4 regions of the Pantoea sp. X-Soil-OKNW-713 genome follow, and region 1 is predicted to be linked to each of the others. Evidence: predicted binding sites of a transcription regulator. Region 1 holds the regulator's gene; each other region holds the start of a gene.
What was found. The regulator PurR, encoded in region 1, represses purine synthesis genes. The targets are predictions, from matches to a motif close to CANGCAAACGTTTGCNTG.
Positions count from the first base shown of each region.

Region 1 (5,950 bases):
AATAGAAATGTCTGGCACAACACAGGCGAGAATATCGTGCAGACGCCATCCCAGCGACAGAGTCGCTTAATAGTAATACATTTATGTTATTGATTTGTTACAGAATTGCTGACCCACGCAGTATATGCTTACGTGGGTCAATATTCAACGACTTATCGTTAGGATGCTAACTAAAGTTGTTGCGTCAGTGATTATCTTCGCAGGCTAAGGAGTTGTGAGCAACATCACTTTGTGCGTTTGCTGTACGTTGCCAACCGAAACCGGCCCAGGCGAGTGCAACGGTAGCGAGCATCACGAGGCTGGTGCTATGCAGCGCTTGTTGTAATCCAGCGGAAACGACCAGGCTGGCGACAAAACATAATCCGAGTTGTAGCAAATTTTGCAATGAAGCGGCTTTGCCTGTTGCCTGGGGGAAGGGCAGCAGGGCACTGGCGACCACAATCGGATAGATAGCACCATTTGCCAGCGCCATACCACAGAACGGCAACAGCAATGCCCACAGCGCGGGGGTGGAAAGCTGCGCAACCGCAAACAGGCTAAGAATGCTCAGGCTGTAGATCATCAGTAACCACGGCAGTAGTTGTTTCCCCTGAAAACGATTCAGCAGCGCGCGGCAGCCAAATCCACCGATCAGGAAGGCGATAGTTTGCGGCACATAACTCAGGCCAATATCTGCCGGTGATAAACCGGCATCGGCGAGGATAAAGGGTGAGCCGGTCAACCAGGCAAAAAAGCTGGCGGAACAGGCAGAGTAGATCAATACGTTGCCGCTATAAGTACGCGATGCCAGCAGCGTCAGCCAGCCAGGCTGCGGCGCTCGCGTGGTGTCGGATCGTACGGGATTCGCCAGACGCAGGGTGCCGATAAGCAACACCAGGGTTATCAGTGTCAGCAGCAGAAAGATACTACGCCAGTGAAAATGGCCCATCAGCCAGGCACCGAGTAACGGGGCGAGCGCCGGAGACAAGGCGACCAGCGGCATAATGGTTGCAAAAACTTTGTTGGCCTGGTTTTGCGGATAACGATCCACCACCAGCGCCTGCCAGCTAACGGCGGCAGCGCAAACACCCAGCGCCTGCACAAAGCGCAGCGCCAGCATCAAACGGACGTCGGTCACCCACAACATGCCCAGACAACCCAGGGCAAAAATCGCTAATCCCGCCAGCAGAACCGGTTTACGTCCGAAGCGATCCGACAGCGGTCCCCAGAAGACCTGCGCACAGGCAAAACCACCAAGGAACAGACTCAGACTGGCGCTGATGGTACCGGGGGCGGTAGCAAAATCCTGCTGCATGGCACCGAATGCCGGCAGGTACATATCCGTAGCAAGAAAGCCCAGCATGCTGAGTAAAGCAAGATAAGGCAGAAATCCTTTTGATGACAACATGGTAATTCTCTTTAGACAGGTAAACGCGGAGGAGTGTAAAAGCGTGCGCCAGGTTTTGTGAAACGCTAATATTTGCGCGGTGCTATCAAAAAATTTGCAGGCAAAAATATGTGGTCTGAATATGCGCTTGAAGTGGTAGATGCGGTGGCCCGCAGCGGTAGTTTTAGTGCGGCAGCACAAGAGTTACATCGGGTGCCTTCTGCCATCAGCTACACGGTACGGCAGCTCGAAACCTGGTTGGCGGTGCCGTTGTTCGAACGTCAGCATCGGGAAGTGGTGCTGACGGCGGCCGGGGAGCATTTTGTCCGGGAAGGGCGAAGTGTTATCAAAAAAATGCTGGCGACGCGGCGGCAGTGCCAGCAGTTGGCAAATGGCTGGCGTGGTCAGCTGAGTATCGCGGTGGATTGCATCGTTAAACCTCATCGCACCCGACAACTGGTGAAGGATTTCTACCGCCACTTTCCCGACATGGAGTTGATTATCAGTTATGAAGTGTTTAATGGTGTCTGGGATGCACTGGCCGATGGGCGGGTCGACGTAGCGATTGGGGCCACTCAGGCGATTCCGGTCGGTGGGCGTTTCGCCTTTCAGGATATGGGCGCGTTAAACTGGCGCTGTGTAGTCAGCCCCGATCATCCGTTGGCAAAAAGTACCTTGTTGGATGACGAGACGTTGCGGGCCTGGCCTTCTCTGGTGCTGGAAGACACTTCGCGGGCGTTGCCGCGGCGCATGACCTGGACGTTGGATAATCAACGCCGTCTGGTGGTGCCGGAATGGGAAACCGGCGTCGACTGCCTGCTGGCGGGACTCTGCGTAGGGATGGTGCCGGGCCATTTAGCCCGGCCATTGCTGGATAGCGGAGCATTAACCGAGTTACCGTTACCCACGCCGTTCCCGGATAGCCCATGCTGTGTCAGTTGGTCGGAACAACGTAATTCGCCGGCTCTGGGTTGGTTGCTGAGTTATCTCGGCGATGCCGAAACGCTCAACCATGAATGGTTGAGCGAAACGGAAACTTAGCGGCGGTAGTCGCGGAACGGGCCGTCAGCGACTGAACGGCGTTCAATCAGCGTTGGTTGAACTTCAATGGTTTGCGGTTCTTCACGTTTGCTGGTGATACGATCCAGCAGCATTTCCAACGCTTTTTCGCCTAACTGAGCTTTAGGTTGATGAACAGTGGTCAGCGCCGGCGTGAAATAACGCGCGTTGCGCACGTTGTCATAGCCGATCACGGAGATATCCTGCGGGACCCGCAGGCCCATTTCATCCGCAGCACAGATCGCGCCCATCGCCATGATATCGCCACCGCAGAACACGGCAGTCGGGCGTTGCTTCTGATTGAGGATCTGCTGCATCGCCTGATAACCGGATTCCGGTTCAAAATCGCCCTGCACAATCCACTCGGGCCGCACGGTGATGCCTGCCTCATTCAGCGCCTGCATGAAACCGGCATGGCGGCCACCGCCGGTGTTGCGCTCCATTTGTCCGGGGATGGCACCAATGTCGCGATGACCGCGTTCAATCAGGTAACGCCCGGCGAGATAGCCGCCCTGAAACGCATTGTCCTGCACCGTATCGGTAAAATCGCCACGCGATGCGCCCCAGTCCATCACCACCATCGGGATATTACGGTTCTCTTCCAGCATGGTCAGCAGGTCGTCGGGGTATTCAGAACACATCACCAACAGGCCATCGACACGCTTCTGCGCCATCATCGACAGATATGCGCGCTGTTTTTGCAGGTCGTTATGCGCATTGCCCAGGATCAGCGTGTAGCCGCGATCGAAACAGTGGTTTTCCACCGCCTCGATAATCTCGGCGAAATAGGGGGCTTCACTGGAGGTGGCCAGCAACCCCAGCGTTTTGGTGTGGTTGACTTTCAGGCTGCGCGCCACGGCGCTGGGCGAGTAATGCAGCTCTTTGATCGCTTCCCATACGGCGTTACGCGTCTCTTCCGCGACAAAACGCGTCTTGTTGATGACATGCGAAACCGTGGTGGTGGAGACACCGGCGCGTTTCGCCACATCTTTAATTGTTGCCATGAAAATGGTACTCCCGGGCTTATCGCAACTAACTGATAAGTATATTGTTAAACGTTTGCGTCTGCTAATGGTTTTGCGCCCCGATTTTCGGGGCGAATGGCGAAGAAAAAGACATTAACACCTGGTCAATAACACTTTAACTTGCCGCAAACACAGCGTGCGCAAAATCTGTTGCGCAACGAAAGGCGGCGATTCTAGCAAGCTGGCGCGGATAAGACGAGATTTTTGCCGGAGGCTGTGAGAAAATTACGATAACCCTTCATTTATTGTGACTAAGGAGTTGTGATGAGTACAGACCTGAAACTGGCGCTGTTTACCACTGTGGGCGCGCTACTAATGATTATCGTGTTCAGCTTCACCGCGATCCTTCATTAATAAAAAAGCCGGACCTGAAAATCAGGGTCCGGCTTGTTGTTTTATCGGGTATCGGGCGTTTTTTTAGCGGATGGTTTTGGGGGTCATCATACGGCGTGCCCCGACGTAGTGTTTCAGCCAGTAATCCTCACCCAATGCACTGATTTGAATATCTTTACCGGTACGAGGCGACTGGATAAATTTGCCATTGCCAAGATAAACACCCACATGATCGGCAGTGCCGCGATTATTGATGCGGAAGAACACCAAATCCCCTTTCTCCAGCATATCGCGCTTAATCGGTGCCGCATCCCGCAGGTGATACATTTCGTTGGCGGTGCGCGGGAATTTATATTTAACCAGGTCTTTATAGGCGTACCACACCAGACCGCTGCAATCGAAACCGGTATGCGGTGAAGTGCCACCCCATTGGTATGGTTTACCAATCTGCCCCATCAGCTTGTTCATCGCGGTTTCGCGTGCTTTCTGATAGCGCTGACGGTGAGAATTGCTCATCTTGATGGTGGTCAAATCGCGGTCATCGTCCTGCTTCGCGCTTCTCTTCGCCAGACGTTGGTGACCATATTTTTTTGACGGTGATTTCAGCAGGGCTTTCTTGCTGCGGGTTTTATGCAGCGCCGTTTCCATTTTCGGCTGTTTTTTCAGCTTTAGCTTCTGAACACTGGTAGCAAGACGGGATTTTTTGGTGCTGGTTTTTACCGGACGTCGCTTGCGACGCTCATCTTCGCGCGCACTTTTTTTCTCAGCGTTATGCAAACTGGCATTGATGGGCGCATGCGGTGACGCAGAAGCCACATTAAAAAACAGTTGGGCGAAAGCCAGCATAAAAAGCGTAATGAGTAAACGCATAGTCCGGTACAGGTTAAGCAGTCTGAAGAAACAGCCCGCAGCTATGTTAGAAAAATCTGATCAACGATCAGCACCGAGATGATTCTAATCCAGTTTTTTTCTAAAAGGTAAGGCATTTTTCTATTAATGTGTTAGCAGAGTTGATATGGGGCAAAAATGAGCGATTTCAGCTGGTTAACCCAGCAGATATATTGCTAATTATTAATCGGTTCATGCTTATTCATGATATGAAAATGTTATTTATGGCACCGGAACTTAACAAACATGGCGATTGATGTGCCTGAACCGCAAAATCCCGTTTTAGTGCGGGGGTGAAATCGCTACAATAAACAAACACGAAGTGAGGAATTAAGGAAGGCAAAAATGAGTACTGTTGAGAAAATCCAGCGCCAGATCGCAGAAAACCCGATCCTGCTGTACATGAAAGGTTCGCCGAAACTGCCAAGCTGCGGTTTCTCTGCACAAGCGGTACAGGCTCTGTCTGCCTGTGGTGAGCGCTTCGCGTATGTTGATATCCTGCAAAACCCGGATATTCGTGCCGAGTTGCCAAAATATGCCAACTGGCCGACTTTCCCACAGTTGTGGGTTGATGGCGAGCTGGTCGGTGGTTGCGACATCATCGTCGAGATGTTCCAGCGTGGTGAACTTCAGCCGCTGATTAAAGAAACTGCTGAGAAGTATAAAGAAGCAGAATAAGCGTTAAGGCCGACAGTCGTCGGCCTTTCTTTTGGTCACTCGGCGGAGTCTTCTTCCGACAGTTCATCACTGAACGCCAGTGGCCAGCCCCCCAGACGTTTCCAACGGTTCACCAACTCGCAAAACAGGATGGCGGTTTGTTCGGTATCGTACAGGGCGGAATGCGCCTGGGTGCTATCAAAATCCATCCCTGCCGCTTTACAGGCTTTTGCCAGCACCGTCTGACCCAATACCAATCCACTTAATGCCGCGGTGTCGAAAGTGGCAAACGGATGGAATGGATTACGCTTCAGACTCACGCGTTCCGCAGCAGCCATCAGGAAGTTGTGATCAAAGGTGGCATTGTGCGCCACGATAATCGCACGATTACAATGACTGTCTTTCATCCCTTTGCGCACCATCTTAAAAATGGCATGCAGCGCATCATACTCGCTCACTGCACCACGCAACGGGTTGCTGGGATCAATCCCGGTAAATGCCAGTGCTTCCGGGTTAAGAATCGCGCCTTCAAAAGGTTCAACGTTGAAATGAAGCGTCTCATCACAATGCAGCCAGCCGTCATCATCCATCTTCAGAGTGGTGGCGGCAATTTCTAACAGGG
Region 1 is NZ_AP035995.1:1,867,531-1,873,480, forward strand. It holds gene punC (purine nucleoside transporter PunC) at 185-1,387, opposite strand; gene punR (DNA-binding transcriptional activator PunR) at 1,496-2,407, shown strand; gene purR (HTH-type transcriptional repressor PurR) at 2,404-3,429, opposite strand; gene cydH (cytochrome bd-I oxidase subunit CydH) at 3,715-3,804, shown strand; gene AC6I8R_RS08665 (C40 family peptidase) at 3,868-4,653, opposite strand; gene AC6I8R_RS08670 (Grx4 family monothiol glutaredoxin) at 5,017-5,349, shown strand; gene rnt (ribonuclease T) at 5,385-5,950, opposite strand, start outside.

Region 2 (5,950 bases), 1.4 Mb from region 1:
GTCGGACTGCTGCAAACCAATGAAGGTAAAATCTACTTCAATGGTAAAGACATCGCCACGCTGCGCGGCAAAGCGCGGCGTAGTTTTAACCGTCAGGTGCAGATGATTTTTCAGGATCCCTACAGTTCGCTGAACCCGCGCATGACTGTCGGACAGGTACTGACCGAGGCGCTGTCGGTACACAACATGTGTCCCAAAGAGCAAATTCCCGCCCGCATTCGTGAATTGATGACGCTGGTTCGTCTTCCGCTCGACGCTATCGACAAACTGCCACATGAATTTTCCGGTGGGCAACGTCAACGCATTGGTATCAGCCGCGCGCTGGCTGTGGAGCCGCAGGTGTTGATCGCCGATGAGCTGGTGTCGGCGCTGGATGTTTCGGTGCAGGCGCAGGTGGTTAACCTGCTGCTGGATTTGCAGCAAAAACTCAATCTGACGGTGTTATTCGTCGCCCATGATCTGCGGCTGGTCAGGCATATTTCTCACCGGGTGGCGGTGATGTATCTCGGTGAGGTGGTGGAAGTCGCCGATACGGAAACGCTTTTCAATACGCCGTTGCATCCTTACACCCAGGCCCTGCTGCGTGCCGCGCCGAGCATGGACCCCCGCGATCGCGGTAAAAACGTTAGCCTGATGGGTGAACTACCCAGCCCACTTTCCCCACCATCGGGCTGTCGCTTTCATACCCGCTGTCCTTATGTTACCGAACGCTGTCGCATAGAACGCCCCGTGCTGGCGACCAAAGCGGAGGGGCAGCGCGTGGCCTGCCATCTGGCACCGGTTGAATCCGGGGCATAAGAAAGGATGGCTTAACACCATAATGCTGGTCGGTTAAGCCATCGGTGATGACGCAGTCTGGTGTCACTCTGGGGCTAGCGGTCCTCGCGCCGCTGACGCGGTTCCTTCACATCATTCGTCTGCCTGACGGACCGGCGGGGATGGAACATCCCTGTCCCACCCCGCCTTTCGCGCGCATCCATGCGCGCTCTCCTGGCAGACTCACTCTGTTCAGCGCTGCGGATTGCCTGCCCCAGAGCGGCCCCAGCCTGCTCCAAAGCGTCGGTGTGTGTTGCCAGAAAGGGCACAATTGTGATGGCCATAGCCCCTGTGCTGATGCAAAGGGTTATCCGTAGCGCGGAGGCTTTGACGTTGGGCCAGGAGACTCACGCAGGGATGCGTGAGTCAGTTCGGGGTGGACAGGGATGGACTTCCCCGAACGGTCCGTCGGCACGACGTTGAAGCCGAAGGCACCGCGTCAGCGGCGCGAGGACTGCCCGGCAGCAGCAGAGGGGCTATGGTCCACAGCAGAATACGCATAAAAAAAGCTGCCATTCCTTAAAAATGGCAGCCTTAACTAACCAGCATTATGGCTTAACGCCATCCTTTCTATCGGTTCGAACTCAGGCCTTATCAGGCATAAACCGGCAGACGTGCGCAGATATCCAGCACTTTCTGTTTGGTACGTTCGATGGTGGCTTCGTCGTTGATGTTGTCCAGCACGTCAGCAATCCAGCCAGCCAGTTCACGCACTTCCGCTTCTTTAAAGCCACGACGGGTTACCGCCGGGGTACCGATACGGATACCAGAGGTCACAAACGGGCTTTTCGGATCGTTCGGCACGCTGTTTTTGTTGACGGTGATGTTGGCACGGCCAAGCGCGGCATCCGCTTCTTTACCGGTCAGGTTTTTGCTCACCAGGTCAATCAGGAACAGGTGGTTGTAGGTGCCACCAGAAACGATGTTGTAACCGCGCTCCAGCAGCACTTCCACCATCGCTTTGGCGTTTTTGGCTACTTGCTGCTGGTAAGTTTTGAACTCAGGCTCCATCGCTTCTTTGAACGCAACCGCTTTACCGGCGATAACGTGCATCAGCGGGCCACCCTGACCACCCGGGAACACCGCGGAGTTCAGTTTTTTGTACAGCTCTTCGTCACCGTTTTTCGCCAGGATCAGGCCGCCACGCGGACCCGCCAGGGTTTTATGGGTGGTTGAGGTTACGATGTGTGCATGCGGAACCGGGTTCGGATAGACGTCAGCAGCGATCAGGCCAGCAACGTGTGCCATGTCCACGAACAGCCAGGCGTCCACGCTGTCAGCGATTTCACGCATTTTTGCCCAGTCAACCACGCCAGAGTATGCCGAGAAACCGCCAACGATCATTTTCGGCTTATGGGTTTTCGCCAGTTCAGCCAGTTCGTTGTAGTCGATTTTACCGGTTTCATCGATGCCGTACGGCACCACGTTATACAGTTTACCGGACAGGTTAACCGGAGAACCGTGAGTCAGGTGACCACCGTGCGCCAGGTTCATACCCAGAATGGTATCGCCCGGTTGCAGCAACGCGGTGTACACCGCAAAGTTAGCCTGAGAACCGGAGTGCGGCTGTACGTTAGCGTAATCTGCGCCAAACAGCGCTTTGGCGCGATCGATCGCCAGCTGTTCAACGATATCAACGTATTCACATCCGCCGTAGTAGCGTTTGCCCGGATACCCTTCCGCGTATTTATTGGTGAGCTGTGAACCTTGCGCCTGCATAACGCGTGGGCTGGTGTAGTTTTCAGAAGCAATCAGTTCAATGTGCTCTTCCTGACGCACTTTCTCTTGCTCCATCGCCTGCCACAACTCGGCATCATAATCGGCAATGTTCATATCACGCTTTAACATCCGCATCTCCTGACTCAGCTAACTTTTTTAACGGCAGTTTAAGCCCCGCTAAGGGGCGAAGGCCAACAGTGTAAACCGTTTTGGCAGGTGACGGTAGCCGCAATCCTTTCTTTTTACGCAAACGATTGGCAAGGCGCTGGAACGGGTTTTTTACGCATTTTTGCAACCCTGTGAATCACGATATTTCCTCAGCATGAAGCGGAAAAAATTTCAGGTTTGAGAGGCGGATTCCAGAGCAGGCGAAAGATCCCGCAACGATCAGGGGGATTTACAACCCCTGCGCCTGGATTATAAGATGCATTTTAAATACATCTTTTAAATTGCCATGAGGATTCACCATGCTCGACGCGCAAACCATCGCTACCGTTAAATCGACCCTGCCCGCCATTGCCCAATTAGGCCCCCAGCTCACCGGCCATTTCTATCAGCGAATGCTGACGCAGCACCCGGAACTCAAAGACGTGTTCAACATGAACAACCAGCGCAGCGGTAATCAGCGTGAAGCGCTGTTCAATGCCATCTGCGCTTACGGCGCCAATCTGGAGAACCTTGCGGTGTTGTTGCCCGCGGTCGAAAAAATCGCCCAGAAGCATGTCAGCCTGAATATTCAGCCGGAGCAGTACGCTATCGTGGGTGAGAATCTGCTGGCGACCATTCAGGAACTGCTGAACCCCGGCGAGGAAGTCTTACAGGCCTGGGGTAAAGCCTATGGGGTATTGGCTGAGGTGTTTATCCAGCGCGAAGAAACCCTTTATCGCACGTCAGAGGCGAAAATCGGCGGCTGGCGTGGCGCGCGTGATTTCCGCATCCGCGCCATTCAGCAGCAAAGCAGCGTGATTAAAAGTTTCGAGCTGGCCCCCGTCGATGGCGAGGCAGTGGCAGATTTCTTACCTGGTCAGTATCTGGCGATCAGTCTGCGCCCGGACAACACAGGAAATCTGCAACACCGCCAGTACTCCTTGACGCATCAACCCAATGGTCAGTGCTACCGCATTGCGGTGAAACGTGAAGATCTGGGCACGGTGTCCGGCTGGCTGCACGATCGGGCAAAAGTCGGTGATGTGGTGCAATGCGCGGCACCGGCGGGAGATTTCTTCCTGCAAGTGACACCGACCACACCCGTCACGCTGATCTCAGCAGGTGTCGGTCAAACGCCAATGCTGGCAATGCTCGCCACGCTGGCTGCACAGACGCATCCGGCGGCAGTTAACTGGCTGCATGCGGCGGAAGATGGCAAACAACATGCGTTTGATGAAGAAGTCAAAGCGTTGGGCAGCCGCCTGCCGCATTTTGCCAGCCATATCTGGTATCGCCAGCCCGCTGCCGAAGAGACGGGGCGTTACGATGCGGCGGGATTGATGGATTTAGGCTCCGCTTCTGCCGCACTGGGCGAGGCAGACCGTCAGTTCTGGCTGTGTGGCCCGCTGGCGTTTATGCAATTTGTCGCTCGCCAGTTGCTGGATGCCGGCATCGATGCGGAACGTATTCATTACGAGGTATTTGGTCCGCATAAGGTGTTGTAAATCCTGTAATAAAAAAGCCCGCAACGCGAAACGTTGCGGGCTTTTCAGCAATTCGAGGGGCTTAGATCGCCTCTTCGTCCTCTTCGCCGGTACGGATACGCACCACACGCGCAACATCGAAGACAAAGATTTTACCGTCGCCGATCTTGCCGGTCTGCGCGGTTTTCATGATGGTTTCAACGCAGGTATCAACGATATCGTCGCCCACCACCATTTCGATTTTTACTTTCGGCAGAAAGTCGACCATATACTCAGCACCGCGATACAGCTCGGTGTGACCTTTCTGACGACCAAAACCTTTCACTTCGCTGACCGTCATCCCGGTGATGCCAACTTCGGCTAACGCCTCACGTACATCATCGAGTTTGAATGGTTTGATAATTGCATCGATCTTTTTCATGACAGATCCTTTTTTCACTCCCTCCGTGGCCGGACGGGTAACAGATAGTATAAGTGTTTCTGCCGCAGCCGCAGCAAGCTACTCTTTAAAATCGCTGGCGTCCAGTTCATGGCGCGACAGCAGCTTATAGAATTCAGTGCGGTTGCGTCCAGCCAGACGCGCCGCATTAGTCACATTTCCTTTGGTCATTTGTAGCAGCTTGCGCAGATAATTCAGCTCAAACTGGTTACGCGCTTCGACAAAGGTCGGCAATGCCGTATTTTCACCCGCCAGCGCCTGCTCCACCAGCGCATCGCCAATCACCGGCGAGGTACTCAACGCCACGCATTGCTCGATCACGTTCACCAACTGACGCACATTGCCCGGCCAGCTGGCACCCACCAGGCGTTTCATGGCATCCACCGAGAAACTGCGCACAAAAGGTTTATGGCGATCGGCAGCCTGGCGCAGCAGATGATTCGCCAGCAGCGGAATATCCTCGGCGCGTTCGTGCAACGCCGGGATCTTCAGATTCACCACGTTGAGGCGATAGTAAAGATCTTCGCGGAAACTCTTCTTCTCCATCGCTTTGGGCAGATCACGATGGGTGGCGGAAATGATCCGCACATTGATACTGACATCATTGTTGCTACCGAGCGGGCGCACTTTACGTTCCTGCAACACGCGCAGCAGCTTAACCTGCAATGCCTGCGGCATATCACCAATTTCATCAAGGAACAGCGTACCGCCTTCCGCCGCCTGAAATAACCCTTCACGCGCGCTCACCGCCCCGGTAAATGCGCCTTTGGCGTGGCCGAATAGCTCCGATTCCAGCAATTGTTCCGGCAATGCCCCGCAGTTGATGGCGATAAAGGGTTTGCTGGCACGCGGGCTGGCGGCATGAATCGCCTGCGCCAGCACCTCTTTACCCGTACCGCTCTGGCCGTTGATCAAAATGCTGACATCAGATTGCGCCACCATATGTGCCTGTTCCAGCAGTCGCAACATTAACGGGTTACGTGTCACGATCGCTTCCCGCCAACTGTCATCGCTGGCCGGGGCGCGTTGTGCCAGCGCCTCATCAATGGCTTTATACAGCGCGTCACGATCCACCGGTTTGGTGAGGAAACTGAATACCCCCTGCTGGGTGGCTGAGACGGCTTCCGGGATCGATCCATGCGCGGTCAGGATGATGACGGGCAACCCCGCATGACGCTTCTGAATTTCGCCAAACAGCGCCAGGCCATCCATTTCATCCATTCGCAGATCGCTAATTACCAGATCGACCTTCTCTTTTTGCAGATGGCGTAACGCCTCCGGGCCGGAGGCCGCAGTTGCTACCTGATAGCCTTCACTGCTCAAACGCATTCCCAACAGCTTGAGT
Region 2 is NZ_AP035995.1:3,308,203-3,314,152, forward strand. It holds gene AC6I8R_RS15490 (ABC transporter ATP-binding protein) at 1-798, shown strand, start outside; gene glyA (serine hydroxymethyltransferase) at 1,411-2,664, opposite strand; gene hmpA (NO-inducible flavohemoprotein) at 3,003-4,187, shown strand; gene glnB (nitrogen regulatory protein P-II) at 4,249-4,587, opposite strand; gene glrR (two-component system response regulator GlrR) at 4,666-5,950, opposite strand, start outside.
Region 2: the regulator PurR is predicted to act here: its motif matches at 2,779-2,796, upstream of glyA (serine hydroxymethyltransferase).

Region 3 (5,950 bases), 700 kb from region 1:
GCGCTACAAGTTCTCAGGCGATCCTGCTCCGCTGGCGCGCTACGATAGTTGGATCCAGCCGCAGCTCAAGGCGGATCAACGCTGGATTAGCGTGGAAAACTCAGAAGATGCACTGGGGCGATCGATGCAGCGCGCGCAGCAATTTTTGTTGCTCTCCGCCTTGCTGACTTTGCTGCTGGCGATTGCGGCGGTGGCGGTGGCGATGAGCCACTATTGCCGCAGCCGCTATGATCTGGTGGCGGTGCTGAAGACCCTCGGTGCGACGCGTAAGGTGCTGCAACGTTTGATCATCGGTCAGTGGCTGGCGGTATTGCTGCTGGCGGCGGTGGCGGGTAGCGTGCTGGGACAGGGCATTGAAATCATCCTGCTGGCGATGTTGAAACCGGTGCTGCCTGCGGCACTTCCGGCGGCCAGTTTCTGGCCGTGGTTGTGGTCGTTGGGGGCGATGTTCGTGATCTCGCTGCTGGTGGGGATGCGTCCTTACCGGTTATTGCTGGCAACCCAGCCATTACGCGTGCTGCGTCGGGATGCGGTGGCGAATGTCTGGCCGTTGCGCGTCTATCTGCCAGTGATGGCGTTGGTGGTGATTGGCCTGCTGGCGTTGTTGATGGGCGGCAGCAAGATGTTGTGGGCGTTGCTGGCGGGTGTGGTGTTGCTGGCGTTGTTGCTGGCGTTACTGGGCTGGGGCACTTTGCTGCTGTTGCGACGTCTGGTAGTGCGTAACCTGGCGCTGCGACTGGCCATCAACCGGCTGTTGCGACAACCGGCCATGACCCTCAGCCAACTGGCGGCGTTTTCACTCTCCTTTATGTTGCTGGCGTTACTGCTGGTGATGCGCGGCGATCTGCTTGATCGCTGGCAGCAACAGTTGCCACCGGATAGTCCCAACTATTTTCTGCTGAATATGACGCATGAACAGGTGCCACAGGTACGTGATTTCTTGCAATCGCATCAGATCAAAGCGGAGACTTTCTACCCGATTATCCGCGCCCGACTGACGCAGCTCAACGGTAAGGATGCCGATCCGAATATGGATAACGCCTTGAATCGTGAGCTGAATCTGACATGGCAGGCGGAGCGTCCGGACCACAATCCGCTGGTAGCGGGGAGTTGGCCGCCGCGTGTCGGGGAAGTGTCGGTGGAGACTGAGCTGGCGGATCGTCTGGGGGTGAAGCTGGGTGACACCTTAACTTTCAGCGGCGATACCCAGCAGTTCAGCGCCAAAATTACCAGCCTGCGTAAAGTGGATTGGGAGAGTTTGCGCCCCAACTTCTTCTTTATCTTTCCGCCGGGGGCGCTGGATGACCAGCCGCAAACCTGGCTCACCAGTTTCCGTATGGCGAATAACCCTGCCTTGCTGGCGCAGCTCAACCGGGCATTCCCCACTCTGAGTTTGCTGGATATCGGCAGCATGATGCGCCAAATCGGCCAGGTGCTGGCGCAGGTGAGTCAGGCGCTGGAGATTATGGTGGTGTTGGTGACGATCTGTGGCGTGCTGCTGCTGCTGGCGCAGATTCAGGTCGGGATGCGTCAACGACGTCAGGAGCTGGTGGTTTATCGCACGCTGGGTGCCAGCAAACGACTGCTGCGCGGCACCCTGTGGTGTGAGTTTGCCTTGCTCGGCGTGGTATCCGGGGTTGCGGCAGCACTGGGCGCGGAGGCGGCGTTATGGGGTTTGCAGCGCAAAATCTTCGATTTTCCCTGGGAACCGGACTGGAGCCTGTGGCTGGCGCTGCCGATCACCGGGGCGATTTTGCTGTCGTTGTGCGGCGGCTGGCTGGGGGTGCGTTTGCTGAAAGGGAAGGCGTTGTTCAGGCGGTTTGAAGCGGCGTGATCGCCTGGTCGAAATGCAACCTGGCGTAGCGGCGCGATTTATCGCGCAATTCAGGGCGCGCTGCGGGAAAAACTGCGCAATAAATCGCGCCGCTACGGGAGGGGGAGTCGCCATTGCTGGCGACCTTTTAATTACAGCTTCTCTACGGCCCAGGCGATACCGCTGGCATACTCCGCCGGCAGCAACGGCACCAGCGCCTTTAATGCCGCGGCCAGACGACCCTGGTCGCTGTCGGTCAGATTGAGGTGGCCGACTTTACGTCCCGGACGCACTTCTTTCTCGTACCAATGCAGATGTACCAACGGCTGATGCAGCCACGCCAGATTCACATCCGTACCAATCAGGTTGACCATTACCGAAGGTGCATACACCACCGGCTGCGGCAGCGGTAAACCCAGCACTGCGCGCAGATGCAGCTCGAACTGGCTGATGGAAGCACCATTCTGCGTCCAGTGTCCGCTGTTGTGGACACGCGGTGCCAGTTCGTTGATCAGCAAGCCCTGCGGCGTAACGAAGCACTCCATCGCCATCACACCGACGTAATTCAGCTCATGCATGATCGCGCTGAGCATCGCTTCGGCCTGTTGCTGCTGCGCCGCATCGGCTTGTGGGAACGCGACGCTGGTGCGCAGGATCCCTTCCTGATGCAGGTTATGGGTCAGCGGATAGAAAACGGTGCTGCCATCCTGACCACGCGCGCCAACCAGCGACACTTCACCGCTGAAGTTGATGCCCTGTTCAACGATGCATTCACCGTAGCATTCATCCGGCAGGGTGTCGGTTTCATTGGCGCGCAGACGCCACTGGCCGCGTCCGTCGTAGCCACCGGTGCGGCGTTTGACGATAGCCAGTTCGCCAAGCGAGCTGAACACCTGCGGCCATTCGCTTTTATCCGCCAGCAGTTGCCACGGTGCAGTGGCGAGGTTCAGTTGATCGAGCAACTGTTTTTGCGTCAGGCGATCGGCCAGACGCGGGAAAATATCGCGGTTCACAAAGGCCGGATGGCTTGCCAGCTCACGCGTCAGCGCGGTTTCAGGCCAGCGTTCAATTTCCGCCGTGATCACGCTTTGTGCGATCGGCAGCGCAGAAGGTTCTGCATCCAGCCCGACCGGATAAACGGCAATGCCCAGCGGTTCACCCGCCTGACGCAGCATACGGCCTAACTGACCATTTCCCAGTACGCAAACCGGCTTCATGCATCCCCCCGCGGATCCGGGTTGTTCAGCACTTCGTCGGTCTGGGTCTGACGCCAGTTGGCGAGGCGAGTTGCCAGCGCGCTGTCGTGAATTGCCAGAATCTGCGCGGCCAGCAGGGCAGCATTGGCGGCACCGGCTTTACCGATTGCCAGTGTACCTACCGGAATACCACGCGGCATCTGCACAATCGAGTAGAGGCTGTCGACACCGCTTAAGGCGGCGCTTTGTACCGGGACACCCAGCACCGGCACCAGGGTTTTGGCGGCCAGCATGCCCGGCAGATGGGCTGCACCGCCAGCACCGGCGATAATCACCTGGAAACCATTTTGCGCGGCGTTTTCGGCGAAGCTGAACAGTTTGTCCGGCGTACGGTGAGCAGAAACCACTTCCACATGGAAGGGGACATCCAGGCTGTTAAGAATTTCCTCGGCGAACTGCATGGTAGCCCAGTCACTTTTGGAACCCATGACGATGGCGATACGAGCCGGGGCGGCGTTGGATGACATGCGGTCAACTCCTGTGAATATACAAACGAACCTGGCCGGGCGGGCAGGTGAAGAAGGGCACAGAGAATAGCATGAGATGGCAGCAAGGAAAACGGTTGCGTGGCCGGAAAACGGGCAAGATTGCCCGTTAATCAGAACGGAAATTCGCTAAGCCTGACGCCATCGGCGTCGACCTGAATCATCGATCCCTGCTGATGCCAGGCACCCAACACTACGCGTTGGGCATTTTCACCCTGTAAAACAAAATCATGGATCGCCGGGCGATGGGTGTGGCCGTGGATCAGTAGCCGCACCTGTTGGCGGGTCATGGCATCCATCACCGCCTGCTGGTTCACATCCATGATGCTCAGGGATTTGTGTTGATTGGCTTGTTTGCTGTTGGCGCGCATTTTGGCAGCGATACGCATCCGCAAGCTGAGCGGTAAGGCCAAAAACAGCTTTTGCAGCCAGCGCTGGTGCACTTTAGCGCGAAAGCGTTGATAACCTTCATCGTCGGTGCACAGGGTGTCGCCATGCATAATCAGCAGACGTTTACCGTACAGGGTTAACACCTGTTCCTCTGGCAACAATGTCATGCCGCTGGCACGCGCAAAACGCTGACCGAGCAGAAAATCGCGATTACCGTGGATAAAGAATGTCGGCACCGGCAGGGCCTTGAGCGCATCGGCGATTTGCTGATGCAAAGGGTTGGGATCGTCATCGCCAATCCAGGCTTCGAACAGATCGCCAAGGATGTAAAGCGCATCGCATTGATGCGCTTCCCGCTGCAAAAAATGCAGAAAACCGGCAGTGATTGCCGGTTCTTCTTCACACAGATGAAGATCTGCGATAAACAGCGTGCGCGACATTACTCGCTAACGGTCACTTTCTGGATGACTACGTCATCTTTCGGCACGTCCTGGTGCATGCCGCTGCGGCCGGTGGCTACCGCTTTGATTTTGTCGACCACGTCCATGCCTTCAACCACTTCTGCGAACACGCAGTAACCCCAGCCTTGCAGGCTTTCGTCGCGGAAGTTCAGGAAGTCGTTGTCTGCCACGTTAATGAAGAACTGAGCCGTCGCCGAGTGCGGAGCCTGAGTACGCGCCATCGCCAGGGTGCCACGGGTGTTTTTCAGTCCGTTGTTGGCTTCGTTGCGGATATCTTCTTTAGTTGCTTTCTGCTTCATGCCCGGCTCAAAGCCGCCGCCCTGAATCATAAAGCCGTTGATCACACGGTGGAAAATGGTGTTGTCGTAGAAACCTTCACGACAGTAATCCAGGAAGTTCTTTACGGTAGCCGGCGCTTTGTCATCGAAGGTTTTAATCACGATATCGCCGTGGTTCGTCTGGAAGGTGACCATCATTCTCGTCCTGTAAAGGTTGTCGTCGGTGTCGATTGCCGCGCCTGCCTCAGAGCAGCGGGCATTTTTGTAGACGCATCTTATATCACAAATTGTGATGACGCGTCAGCAAGGCAGCGACAGTTGCTATGCTGGCGTCGCGCTGAAGTAAAAAATACGGCACAATACGCAGCTAGCCTGGAAAGGCCTTTCCCGCACACGTTAAATACGGAACCGTTCAATGCTAAAGATTTATAACACCCTGACGCGACAGAAAGAGGAATTCAAACCCATTCATGCTGGCGAAATCGGCATGTACGTGTGCGGCATCACGGTGTACGACCTCTGTCATATTGGCCACGGACGTACTTTTGTGGCGTTTGACGTGGTAGCGCGTTACCTGCGCTATGTCGGTTATAAGCTGAAGTATGTGCGTAACATCACCGATATTGACGACAAAATCATCAAACGTGCCAACGAGAATGGCGAAAGCATCGAAACCCTGACCAATCGTATGATCGGTGAAATGCATAAAGATTTTGCTGCGCTGGGCATCCTGCCGCCCGATCTGGAGCCGCGTGCGACGCGTCATATCGACGAGATCATCGAGCTGGTTGGTCGCCTGATCGAACGTGGGCATGCCTACGTAGCCGACAATGGCGATGTGATGTTTGATGTACTGAGCGATAAAGATTACGGCGTGCTGTCGCGTCAGGATCTGGAACAACTCCAGGCTGGTGCGCGCGTTGAAGTAGCCGAAGTGAAGCGCAACCCGATGGATTTCGTGTTGTGGAAGATGTCCAAAGCCGACGAACCCGCGTGGAACTCACCGTGGGGCAACGGGCGTCCGGGTTGGCATATCGAATGTTCGGCGATGAACTGCAAACAACTCGGCACCCATTTTGATATCCACGGTGGCGGTTCGGACCTGATGTTCCCGCATCACGAAAACGAGGTGGCGCAATCCACCTGTGCGCACGATGGCCCGTATGTTAACTACTGGATGCACTCCGGCATGGTGATGGTTGATCGCGAGAAGATGTCAAAATCCCTCGGCAACTTCTTTACCGTGCGCGATGTGCTGCAACATTAC
Region 3 is NZ_AP035995.1:1,164,073-1,170,022, forward strand. It holds gene ybbP (putative ABC transporter permease subunit YbbP) at 1-1,834, shown strand, start outside; gene purK (5-(carboxyamino)imidazole ribonucleotide synthase) at 1,966-3,030, opposite strand; gene purE (5-(carboxyamino)imidazole ribonucleotide mutase) at 3,027-3,536, opposite strand; gene lpxH (UDP-2,3-diacylglucosamine diphosphatase) at 3,668-4,384, opposite strand; gene ppiB (peptidylprolyl isomerase B) at 4,384-4,878, opposite strand; gene cysS (cysteine--tRNA ligase) at 5,099-5,950, shown strand, end outside.
Region 3: the regulator PurR is predicted to act here: its motif matches at 3,621-3,638, upstream of purE (5-(carboxyamino)imidazole ribonucleotide mutase).

Region 4 (5,950 bases), 2.5 Mb from region 1:
GTAAGAGGAGACACCTAACAGATTGAGGCCGTTGTTCAGGAAGCCGAGAATCAATGCCCCGATCAACGTCCCCATGATGCGACCTTTACCACCCGCCAGGCTGGTACCGCCCAACACCACAGCGGCGATCGCATCCAGTTCATAACCCGTGCCCGCTGTCGGCTGCGCTGATGAAAGACGCGCTACCTCAATGGTGCCCGCCAGCGCCGCCAACATGCCGCACAGTGAATAGACGATAATTTTGACGCGGTTAACGTTGATACCTGACAAACGCGTGGCCGCTTCATTGCCACCCAGCGCGTAGATATAACGCCCCAGACGTGTGTGATGCAGCATGTACCAGGCCAGCGCGAACACCACCGCCATCAACCATACCGGGGTCGGGATGCCCAGAGGGCGACCAATACCGAACCAGCCAAACAGGTCGGCGTTGTCGCTAAAGCCGGTATTAATTGGGCTGCCGTCGGTGTAAACCATAGTGACGCCACGCAGCAGCAGCATCATCACCAGGGTGGCGATAAACGCCTGCACTTTGCCGCGTGCCACAATGGTGCCAGTGATGCCGCCAATCAAGGCACCCAATGCCAGCGCAGCCGCTACCGCCACCAGCGCATTAACTTCGTGCCCCACAATCGAGGCGGCCACCGCGCCGGTCAACGCCAGCAGCGAGCCAACGGACAGATCGATACCAGAGGTCAGGATCACCAACGTCATTCCCACCGCCATAATGGCGTTGACCGAGGTCTGTTGCAGGATGTTGAACAAGTTGGCGACGGTGAAGAAATTCGGGCTGAGGCTGGCGACCACGGCGATCAGCACAATCAGCGCAATCAGCGATTTTTGCTCCAGCAACCAGGCTTTGCTGAACCAGCGACGGCTGGCGGGTAAGGTTTGGGTACTCATACAACTAACTCCTCGCTGTGTTGCTTACCGACTGCCGCTGCCATCAGGGATTCCTGGGTAGCCTGCTCACGGGTAAATTCGCCACTCAGATGGCCTTCATGCATCACCAGAATGCGATCGCTCATGCCCAGAACTTCCGGCATTTCGGACGACACCAGGATGATGCTCAGCCCATCGGCTTTAAACTGGTTAATTAACTGATAAATCTCTTTTTTTGCCCCAACGTCCACACCGCGCGTCGGTTCATCAAGGATCAAGACATTCGGTCGCGTCATCAGCCCACGGGCAATCGCCACTTTTTGCTGATTACCGCCAGAAAGCAGGCCGATCGGCTGCTCCATCGACGGGGTTTTCACATTGAACAAGCGGATAAAATCGCCCACCGCCAACTGTTCTTCCGCGTGTTTCAGGCTGCCATTACCCCGACTGAAGTAGCGCAGCGCGGTCAGGGACATGTTTTCTTTTACCGACATGCCCAGCACCAGACCGTCGCGTTTGCGGTCTTCGGAGATATAGACGATGCCATTTGCCAGACCATCCTGTGGCGCATGCGTCACCACATCACGACCATCCAGCGTGACTTTTCCGCCGCTACGTGGCAGTGCGCCATATAACAGCTTCATCAGTTCGGTACGCCCCGCGCCCATCAGGCCGGAAACGCCCAGAATTTCGCCTTTACGCAGGTTAAAGCTAACGTCATGCACTCCCGGTCCGCTCAGGTTTTCCACCTGCAAACGCACGGCACCCGGAGCCTGGTCAAGATGCGGGTATTGTTCTTCCAGCTTGCGTCCGACCATCATCTCAATCAGGCTCTCTTCACTCAGCTCGCTGACTGGACGTTCGGCAATAAACTGACCGTCACGGAACACTGTGACGTCATCGCAAATCTCAAAGATCTCTTTCATGCGGTGGGAAATGTAGACAATGCCGCAACCCTGCGCTTTCAACTCATTGATCACGCGGAACAATGACAGAGTTTCGGTATCGGTCAGCGCATCCGTCGGCTCATCCATGATGATGACGCGCGACTGAAAGCTGAGAACCTTGGCGATCTCCACCATCTGCTGGTCGCCAATCGACAAATCGCCCACCAGCTTATGGCTGTTAAAACGCAGGTTCAGACGCGCTAACAGCGCATCCGCCTCGGCATACATCTTTTTCCACTCGATGCGGCCAAAACGGTTCACAAATTCGCGGCCAAGGAAGATGTTCTCCGCCACCGTCAATTGCGGGATCAGGTTAAGTTCCTGATGAATGATGCCAATGCCCGCTTCCTGAGACGCTTTTGGCCCGGAGAACGTGGTTTCTTTACCCAGCCAATGCAGCGATCCGGCATCCATGCTGTAAATACCGGTCAGCACTTTCATCATGGTGGATTTACCGGCACCATTTTCTCCCACCAGCGCCATCACCCGACCAGGCCAGACGGCCAGTGAAGCCCCTTTCAGCGCTTTCACACCGGGAAATGACTTTTCAATCCCTTTGAGTTGCAATAACGGTTGCATAGCGGCCTCAGAAGGTAACGCCCGCGCTCAGGATGACATTCGCATACGGAGAACACTCTCCGCTGCGAATGACCGCCTGACTGCGCTGAGTCTGTTGTTTGAACTGTTCATGACTGGTGTAACGAATAGCGATGGTATTTCCCTGGTGTCGTTGCAAGGCATCGAGCACGGCGAGCAGTGCGCTATGGAGCTGCGGGTTGAACTGCTTGATTTCTTCCGCCATCAGGGCGCTCTCAACCTGCATCTCCTGAGTGACCACCTCAACAACCTGTAAAAACTCGGGCGTACCCGGCGTCAGCGCCAGATCAATACGTTGCGGGCCCACAGGAATGGGTAAACCCGCATCGGCAATCGTCAGCGTATCCGTGTGTCCCAGACGGGCAATCACATGAGAGATTTCAGCGTTTAACAAGCGACCTTTTTTCATTTCTTCCACTCCACAGCGAAACGTTTCGCTGACCGGAGTGTATAAAAAATGCATAGCAACTCAATGGCGGCATCACGGAAATGTGATCGCCATCGAAACGTTTCGCTTGTGCCAGAAAATATTTGAGTTAGGCGCGGATCAAATCAACCTCCGCTGACAACAGCATAAGAATTTTCACAATGAAGAAGAGAAATACCCCACGCAGTCAGAAGAAATTCCCTTCTCATCCTTATGTTAAGTTTTTTCAGAGGTAACGAAATGTGTATTTGTTATGGATTACAACGCAGGAATCGAAGGATCGAAGCTAATGGATTTTAAATTAAAAGCGCTCACCAGCTTGATTACCGTTTCACTGGTGGCCGCCGCTTATGCCAATGAGGGGGACATAACACCCAATTCCGCCACGACAGGCCCTGTCGCCATCACTTCTGCCGATGTTAGTGTTACAAGTTCAGCGGAAGAATCCGTCCTGTATGAACTGGATGCTTCCGCAAGTCAGAATGCGGTCTCTTTCCGTTGGCGAGTAGCAGAAGGAAAGGGTGTCTTCTGGTTGCAGGAAAAACCGGGGGGAGGATGGAGAACCGAGGTTAATCAGGCGAAAGCAACAGCGCTGGTCCCGGCAAACCATATCGGCATTGCAGTTTATGAAGTCAGCGTAACGGACAAAGATGGCAACACCGATACCCGGCAAGTCACCATGACCGCCATTTCCCCGTTGTATTCATCCGTTGAGGAAAATCCGGCTAAACCCACTGAATTTCCCGACTGGGGTGAAGAAAACACTTATATGGCGGGAGATAAGGTCACCTTCGCCGGGATTAAGTACATCGCGACAAAATGGACACAATCTACCCCCGCTAATGGCGCAGGCTGGAAGTTTGCAGATCCAGAGCAGTTGCGGGAATGGAACAAATCAATGTCTTATTCCCGCAAAGATAAAGTCAGCTGGCAGGGAAAAGCCTGGAAAGCGGCGTACTGGACGCAGGGGAATACGCCAGGAGAACATTCCGTCTGGCTGGAATTATAAGCGGGCTGCCGGAGCAGCCCCGCCAGATTATCAGGGGAGTTTTCTGACCTGTTTCACGTCCAGTTCAATGGCGTTGAAATCCTTATCCAACTCACCGGTTAACTCAACGCGATCTTTTGGCGAAATGGTTTGCCCGTCCCAGCGTTTGTGATCGATTTCGACCTTCATGGTGCCGGTATCATCGCGGAACAGATAATCCTCTTTGCCGATTTGCTTATCCAGATAACCACGCACGGTGATCCAGCTATCGTCCTTCATCTCCTCAGCCTGCTTAACCGTCACGACACTGGTGTTACCGGCCTGAAAACCACCGGAGTGACTTTGTACCGCCGGCGCATTCGGGTCAACAAATCCACCCTGCTGTGCCGCCAGCACCGGCATGGAAGCCAGTGCAATGATTGCGAAAAGTGCTGCATGCTTTTTCATATTTTCACCTCTTCTCCATGAATGTGCGGAATACGGGAGCTATTTCAACATAAGGTTCTTAACAGGATCTTAAGGCCGATCAATTTATTAAAATTCGTGAAAATCAGGTCAAATGTCGTGATTTCTCCTGTACATGAACGCTACTGCTTCGTATAACTCCAGGCTAAAGGGAGGAGCATATATGCGGATTTTATTGATTGAAGACGACACCTTGATTGGCGACGGCCTCAAAGTCGGCCTGACCAAACTCGGTTTCAGCGTGGACTGGCTGGTTTCAGGTGAAGCTGGATTTCAGGCGTTGAACTCCGCCCCCTGGGATGCAGTGATTCTGGATTTGTCACTGCCGGAACGAGATGGACTCGATATTCTGCGCCAATGGCGTCAGCAAGGTCAGGATGTACCGGTATTGATCCTCACGGCACGCGATGCGCTCGATCAGCGGGTTCAGGGTTTGCAACTGGGCGCGGATGACTATCTTGGCAAACCTTTTGCCCTGACCGAAGTAGCTGCACGCCTGGAGGCACTGATTCGTCGGCGTCATGGTCAGCTACAGCCGGAGCTGCGTCATGGCAAGGTGGTAATGTCTCCTGCCAGCCACAGCGTACTGGTTGCTGGCGAACCGCTCCCCCTGAAAAGCCGTGAACTGGCGTTGCTGGAACTGTTCCTGCGTAATCCCGGCCGGGTCCTGACACGCAGCCAGCTGGAGGAAAAACTCTATAGCTGGGATGACGATGTCTCCAGCAATGCTGTCGAAGTGCATATCCATCATCTGCGTAAAAAGCTCGGCAGCCAGTTTATCCGTACCGTGCATGGCGTCGGTTATACGTTGGGAGCGGCAGAATGAGTCTGTTCCTGCGGCTCGCCATCGGTTTTATCTTGTTGATCATGCTGTGCTGGGGCAGCGCCAGCCTGAGCGCCTGGCATCAGACACGCGAAACCGTCAATGAACTGTTTGATACCCAGCAAATGCTGTTTGCCAAGCGCCTGCTGGCGCTCGAACCCGCCACGCTGCAAAACGTCACTCTGCCGAAAAACAAGGCGTTACTGAACCATCATCGCGGTAAACAGGATGATGACGCGCTGGCTTTCGCCATTTTTAGTGGTGATGGCAAGTTGCTGCTCAATGATGGCGAAAAGGGTCGTGATTTGCAGTTTGCGGATGGACGCGATGGTTTTCGCAATGGACACCTGCGCGGTGATGATGACAGTTGGCGTCTGCTGTGGCTGACGTCGCCCGATCAACGCTATCGCGTGGTGGTGGGACAGGAGTGGGATTACCGCGACGATATGACCAGCGATTTGGCGCAAAGCAGCATTGTGCCGTGGCTGATTGCACTGCCTTTTATGCTGGCACTGCTGCTGGCGCTGGTGTGGTTTGAACTGCGCCCGTTAAAACGTCTCACCGCCTCACTCCACCAGCGTGCAGCTGATGATGACACACCGTTACCCCTGGCGCGCCTGCCGAAAGAAGTCCAACCGCTGGTACTGGCATTGAATGGTTTGTTCAGCCGCATGGCAGACCTGGTGCAGCGTGAACGCCGCTTCACCTCCGATGCAGCTCACGAGTTGCGCAGCCCCCTGGCGGCGCTGCGGGTGCAGAGTGAAGTGATCCAACTGGCAGATGACGATGAGATCGTACGCAAACGGGCGCTACAACAACTG
Region 4 is NZ_AP035995.1:4,369,625-4,375,574, forward strand. It holds gene rbsC (ribose ABC transporter permease) at 1-903, opposite strand, end outside; gene rbsA (ribose ABC transporter ATP-binding protein RbsA) at 900-2,408, opposite strand; gene rbsD (D-ribose pyranase) at 2,416-2,835, opposite strand; gene AC6I8R_RS20460 (carbohydrate-binding protein) at 3,107-3,862, shown strand; gene AC6I8R_RS20465 (YgiW/YdeI family stress tolerance OB fold protein) at 3,893-4,288, opposite strand; gene qseB (quorum sensing response regulator transcription factor QseB) at 4,470-5,132, shown strand; gene qseC (quorum sensing histidine kinase QseC) at 5,129-5,950, shown strand, end outside.
Region 4: the regulator PurR is predicted to act here: its motif matches at 2,849-2,866, upstream of rbsD (D-ribose pyranase).